Regions from separate parts of the Pseudomonas sp. 13B_2.1_Bac1 genome, predicted to be linked through region 3. Evidence: predicted binding sites of a transcription regulator. Region 3 holds the regulator's gene; each other region holds the start of a gene.
The links. The regulator FliA, encoded in region 3, starts transcription of late flagellar genes. The targets are predictions, from matches to a motif close to CTAAAGTTTNNNNNNNNNNNGCCGNTAA.
Positions count from the first base shown of each region.

Region 1: a site for FliA is predicted at 754-781, ahead of NTD80_RS11480 (methyl-accepting chemotaxis protein). Genes of this name have one in related genera too.
Region 2: a site for FliA is predicted at 1,221-1,248, ahead of NTD80_RS04665 (methyl-accepting chemotaxis protein). Genes of this name have one in related genera too.

Region 1 is NZ_JANLOH010000049.1:80,259-82,445, forward strand. It holds gene NTD80_RS11475 (LysR substrate-binding domain-containing protein) at 1-702, shown strand, start outside; gene NTD80_RS11480 (methyl-accepting chemotaxis protein) at 881-2,187, shown strand, end outside.
Region 2 is NZ_JANLOH010000018.1:134,597-136,783, reverse strand. It holds gene NTD80_RS04665 (methyl-accepting chemotaxis protein) at 1-1,153, opposite strand, end outside; gene NTD80_RS04660 (undecaprenyl-diphosphate phosphatase) at 1,378-2,187, shown strand, end outside.
Region 3 is NZ_JANLOH010000114.1:53,555-55,741, forward strand. It holds gene NTD80_RS29820 (protein phosphatase CheZ) at 1-107, opposite strand, end outside; gene NTD80_RS29825 (chemotaxis response regulator CheY) at 126-500, opposite strand; gene fliA (RNA polymerase sigma factor FliA) at 671-1,411, opposite strand; gene fleN (flagellar synthesis regulator FleN) at 1,408-2,187, opposite strand, start outside.

The sequences.
Region 1 (2,187 bases), on a different contig from region 3:
CGCGAGGGCTTCGCCGCGCTCGAACGTGCCTGCCATACCCTGAACGCCGAAGATGACATCCTGCGCATGAAGGCGCCGTCGACCCTGACCATGCGTTGGCTGCTCGCACGACTCAGCCGTTTTCGGGCGTTACAGCCGGGCAACGAAGTGCAATTGACCAGTGCCTGGATGAGCGTGGACGAGGTGGACTTCAACCAGGAGCCCTTCGACTGCGCGGTGCTGCTGAGCTACGGGCATTTTCCGGCGGACTGGGAGGCCAGCTACCTGTTTCCTGAACTGTTGATCCCCGTCGGCGCCCCGAACCTGTTGGCGGATGGGCCCTGGGATGCCGCCCGGCTGGCCACCGCCGAGTTGCTGCACCCGACGCCGGACCGGCGCGATTGGCGCAATTGGCTGGAGCGCATGGGGTTGTCATCCCAGGTGTCGCTCAAGGGCGGGCAGGTGTTCGATACCCTCGAGCTGGGCATGATCGCTGCCGCGCGAGGCTACGGCGTGTCGATGGGCGACTTGCTGATGGTGGCTGAGGACGTGGCCCAAGGGCGGTTGAGCCTGCCGTGGCCGACCGCCGTGGCCAGTGGTGAAAATTATTACCTGGTGTGGCCGAAGACCCGCCCCGGCGGCGAGCGTTTACGCCGGCTGGCAGACTTCCTACAGGGAGAAGTGCGGGCGATGGTTTTACCGCCGGTCGAGCGCCTCGATTGAGTGGCCCAAGGCACGGGTGCGCAACCGTTTGCGAGATACCCCTGTGATTCGCTCAAGTATTTCCCGCGTCCGCCGAAGTAGGTGTGTTGGAACCATCGTGCACCAACGCTTCCCATTAGATAATTTGCCGAGCAGCGCTATGAGATCAGGATGATCCTGGCCTCGGCCAGGAGCCGTCATGTCTCAACCTCGCGCCCGGATTGCCTCACAGTTAGGCCTCGCATTAGCCGTGATACTGGCTGTTGTCATCAGCGGTAGTACGGTATTCGCCTTGCGTTCCCTGGACTCCGCCAACCTCGACACCCGCGAAGAGCACCTGGCCAGCGAGGCGCGGCTGCTCGCCGATCAACTCAACACCTTCCACAGCACCTTGCGCGAAAGTACCCAGCGCTTGAGCGGGCTGTTTGAAAAGCGCTTCGGCGCCGGGTTGAGCGTGCATGCGGATCAACCGGTTACCGTCGCCGGGATGCAGACGCCAGGCCTGTACCTGGGCAATGACGTGTTGAACAACGATTTCGATGAGGTCGATGAATTCAAGGACACCTCCGGCGGCGTGGCCACGGTATTTGTGCGCAGTGGCGAAGACTTCATTCGTGTCAGCACGTCCTTGACCAAGCAGGATGGCAGTCGCGCCATCGGCACGGTGCTGGATCATCAGCACCCGGCGTATCAGCGCCTGCTTGCCGGGCAGAGTTATGTGGGCCGTGCGGTGCTGTTCGAACGTTCCTACATGACCCAGTACACACCGGTGCGCGACGCGGCCGGCAAGGTGATCGCGGTGCTGTTTGTCGGCTTCGACTACACCGACGCGCAGAATGCCCAATTCGAAAACCTCAAGCGCTTCCGCATCGGCAAGACCGGCTCCCTTGCGTTGCTGGACGAACAGAAGCGCTGGCTGGTGCCGCCCGCTGGTGTGCAGGCACTGGATCAGGCAATCCCGGTGATGCTCGACCTGGCGAATAAGCCGGGCGAGGGCCGTTTCTGGAGCGACAAGAACGAAGACTTTTACAGCGTCTCGGTGCCCTTCGAAGGCGGCCCGTGGTCGGTGGTCGCGAGCATGCCCAAGGCTGAGATCCGCGAAGTCACCTGGGCCGTGGGTATCCGCCTGGTGATCGGCAGCGTGCTGGCGATGCTGTTCGCGGTCGGCGCGGCGGTGTGGCTGTTGCGCAGCAAACTGCAGCCGTTGAGTGATCTGGTGAGTCAGGCCGAGGCCTTGGGTGCCGGTGATTTGAGTGCACGCTTGAACGTGTCCAGCCATGACGAAATCGGCCAGTTGGCACGCAGCTTCAACCAGATGGGCGAGGCGCTGTCGACCATGGTTTCGCACATTCGCAGCGCAGCCGAAGAAGTTAATAGCCGTGCCCAGGCCTTGTCCGGTTTGTCCGGCGGAGCTTATGAGGGCATGGAGCAACAGTCGGGCGAAATCACCAGCATGGCCGGCGCGGTGGAAGAGTTCAGCGCCACCTCGCTGAACATCGCCGACAA
Region 2 (2,187 bases), on a different contig from region 3:
CGATCGAGCGGATCACCTCCAGCACGCCGCCAATCTGCGTGCTTTCGCTGGACAGGGTGCGGATCACTTCGACGGCCTGGCGGATGGTGCCGGAGAGGTGGTCGATCTGCTGCAGGCTGCCGTCGATATTGACCTGGCCTTGCTGGGCCTGGACCTGGGCGTCGCGCATTTCGCTGGCGGCGTGTTCGGCGTTCTTGGCCACGTCCTGCACGCCATAGGTGACCTCATTGATCGCGGTGGCCACCAGTTCCATCTGCTGGGACTGCTGCTGGCTGCGAGCATGGGCCTGAGTGGCGTTGGTGCCCAGCTCCCTGGACGACTCGCCGAGCGCGTTGGCGCACACCTGCAACTGACTGACCACCTGGCGCAGCTTGGCGGTGAAGCTGTTGAAGTGCCGGGACAGTTGGGTGACTTCGTCGTCGCCGTGGGTGTCGAGGCTGCGCGTGAGGTCGCTTTCGCCACTGGCGATGTTGCCCATGGCGTTCACCGCGGCCTGCAATGGCTGCACGATGCTGCGGGCGATCAGCGTGACCAGCAGGGCCATGACCAGCGCGATGCCCAGGCCGATCACCGAGGCTTTCCACACCTGGCCGCTGAACTCGGCCTGCACATCATCCACGTACACGCCGGAGCCGATGATCCAGCCCCACGGCTCGAACAGCTGGATATACGAGGTTTTCGCCACGGGCGCTTCGGCGCCGGGTTTCGGCCAGCGGTAGTTGACGATGCCGGCGCCCTTGGCCTTGGCCAGGATCACGAATTCGTTGAACACCGCAAACCCATCGGGGTCACGGATGGCCGAGAGGTTCTGGCCGTCCAGCTTGGGGTTGGCCGGGTGCATGATCATCACGGGGGTGAGATCGTTGATCCAGAAGTAGTCGTCATGGTCGTAGCGCAAGCCGCGCACCGCGCTCAAGGCCTGCTTCTGCGCAGCGTCACGGGTCATCACGCCGGTGGTTTCGAGGCTGTGATAAAACGTCAGGATGCCGCTGGCGGTCTGGACCACGTGCTGGGTCTGCTGGCGTTTGGCCTGGTACAGGTCGTCATGAATCTGTCTGAGCATCAATAAACCCAGGGCAAACAGCATCAGCACGGCGACTATCAGGATCAGCCAGAGGCGCCGACTGATCGACATATTGCGCAAACTGTTCATCGTCCTGTCACTCCGTGCTTTTTATAATTGTGGGTGCTGCATCGACTTTTACGCCTTGTCTGATAGGCTTTCGGCCTGCAATCGCAAAACCTGAGTACTGCCTGATTTTTCACAGAATTTTTGCAGGCCGGCGTTGAGAATCAACGCCGGGCCTTGGGTGTGCCCGTCAGTGAACATTAAAAGATAAACCAGGCATGCGATTGAGCATGACCTTTGGGGGAAGTATGGATTTGTGGACCGCCGCACAGGCATTGATTCTCGGCGTGGTGGAGGGGCTGACGGAGTTCTTGCCGATCTCCAGCACCGGCCACCAGATTATCGTCGCCGACCTGCTCGACTTCGGCGGCGAACGCGCCATGGCGTTCAACATCATCATCCAGCTCGGCGCGATCCTCGCGGTGGTCTGGGAGTTTCGCCGCAAGATCCTCGACGTGGTCACCGGCCTGCCGACCCAGCGCAACGCCCAGCGCTTCACGATCAACCTGTTGATCGCGTTCCTGCCGGCGGTGGTGCTCGGGGTGATCTTTGCCGACTTGATCCACCACTACCTGTTCAACCCGATCACCGTGGCCACGGCCCTGGTGGTGGGCGGCGTCATCATGTTGTGGGCCGAACGGCGCCAGCATGAAGTGCACGCCGAAAGCGTGGACGAGATCACCTGGAAAGACGCGCTGAAGGTTGGATTTGCGCAGTGCCTGGCGATGATTCCGGGCACCTCGCGCTCGGGCTCGACCATCATCGGCGGGTTGCTGTTCGGCCTGTCGCGCAAGACCGCCACCGAGTTCTCGTTCTTCCTGGCGATGCCGACCATGGTCGGTGCGGCGGTGTATTCGGGCTACAAGTACCGCGACCTGTTCCAGCCAGCTGACCTGCCGGTGTTTGCCATCGGCTTTGTCACCTCGTTCATCTTCGCGATGATCGCGGTCAAGGGCCTGCTCAAGTTCATCGCCAGCCACAGTTATGCGGCGTTTGCCTGGTACCGCATTGCGTTCGGCCTGCTGATCCTGGCGACCTGGCAGTTCGGCTGGATCGAC
Region 3 (2,187 bases):
TGCACCGCGTCGCCGAACTGGCCTTTTTCAAGGCTGTCGACCAACTGGTGAGCATGCTTTTTCAGGGTCGACTCAAAGTCTCCCTGTGACGTTTCTTTATGCTCCATAGCTCCCCCGCGATGGCATTAGCCGTGGATGCGTTCGAAGATTTTTTCGATCTTCTCTTTCAAGGCCAATGCAGTGAATGGCTTGACCACGTAACCGTTGACCCCGGCTTGGGCGGCTTCGATGATCTGCTCACGCTTGGCTTCGGCGGTCACCATCAGCACGGGAAGGCTGCGCAGTTTTTCGTCGGCGCGCACATGGCGCAGCAAGTCGATACCGGTCATGCCCGGCATGTTCCAGTCCGTTACCAGAAAGTCGATGCTCCCGCTGTTGAGGATCGGAATCGCCGTAATGCCGTCATCCGCCTCGACCGTGTTAGTGAACCCAAGGTCACGCAACAGGTTTTTTATGATCCGCCGCATCGTTGAGAAGTCATCAACGATGAGGATTTTCATGTTCTTGTCCAATTCGACCTCCAAGCAGTCTTAAACGCGCCCAGCACCTGGACGCGCCATTTCAATCAACAGGCATTACACAAAAAGGACTGCCGGGGGCACCACGGGCCGATCCCGCGAGGGTCAATCACCCTCGCGGTGTGGTTTGCAGTGCTCCCCAACACTGCCTGTCAGCGCGCTCGCCACTCTCCCAAACGCCCCCGCAAGCGGGCTGCGCACTGGCTGTGCAACTGGCTGACCCGCGATTCGCTGACCCCCAGGACCTCACCGATTTCCTTGAGGTTCAGCTCTTCGTCGTAGTACAGCGCCAACACCAGTCGCTCACGCTCCGGCAAATTGGCAATCGCGTCCGCCAACGCACCCTGGAAGCGTTCATCCTCCAGGTCGCGCGACGGCTCCAGATGAGCACTCGCGCCGTCCTCGTGCAGCCCTTCGTGTTCGCCGTCCTGCAACAGGTCGTCGAAACTGAACAGGCGGCTGCCCAAGGTATCGTTCAAAATCCCGTAGTAATCGTCGAGACTCAATTGGAGTTCGGCCGCAACTTCGTGATCTTTAGCGTCGCGACCGGTTTTTGCTTCAATTGCGCGAATTGCGTCACTGACCATGCGCGTATTGCGATGCACCGAACGCGGCGCCCAGTCACCTTTACGCACTTCATCGAGCATCGCGCCACGGATGCGGATACCCGCATACGTCTCGAAACTCGCGCCCTTGCTCGCGTCGTATTTGGTCGACACTTCGAGCAGGCCGATCATGCCCGCCTGGATCAGGTCTTCGACCTGGACGCTGGCGGGCAGGCGTGCCAGCAAGTGATAAGCGATGCGCTTGACCAGCGGCGCATAGCGCTCAATCAATTCACCCTGGCTGTCACGTGCCGATTTCTTGTAAAGGTTGTAGCCGCTGGATGTCATAGCACCGGTCCTGCGCTCGTCTGATGCACCAATCGCTCGACGAAAAACTCCAGATGCCCCCGAGGGTTGGCAGGCAACGGCCAGGTATCGACCTTCTGGGCAATAGCCTTGAACGCCAAGGCGCATTTGGAACGAGGGAACGCTTCGTAGACTGCACGCTGCTTTTGCACAGCCTTGCGTACACACTCGTCGTAGGGAACTGCGCCGACGTATTGTAAGGCGACATCGAGGAAGCGATCCGTGACCTTGGTCAACTTGGCGAACAGATTGCGCCCTTCCTGTGGACTCTGGGCCATGTTCGCCAGCACGCGGAAGCGGTTCATGCCGTAGTCACGGTTAAGCAGTTTGATCAGGGCATAGGCGTCGGTGATCGAGGTGGGTTCATCGCAGACCACCAACAGGACTTCCTGCGCAGCGCGCACGAAGCTGACCACGGACTCGCCAATCCCGGCGGCGGTGTCGATCACCAGCACGTCGAGGTTGTCGCCGATATCGCTGAACGCCTGGATCAGGCCGGCATGCTGCGCCGGGCTCAGGTGCACCATGCTCTGGGTGCCGGAGGCGGCCGGCACGATGCGGATACCGCCAGGGCCCTGCAGCAGCACGTCGCGCAGCTCGCAGCGCCCTTCGATCACATCGGCAAGCGTGTGTTTGGGCGTCAGCCCCAGCAGAACGTCGACGTTCGCCAGCCCCAGGTCAGCATCCAGCAGCATGACGCGACGGCCAAGCTCTGCCAGGGCCAGGGACAAATTCACTGACACGTTAGTTTTCCCGAC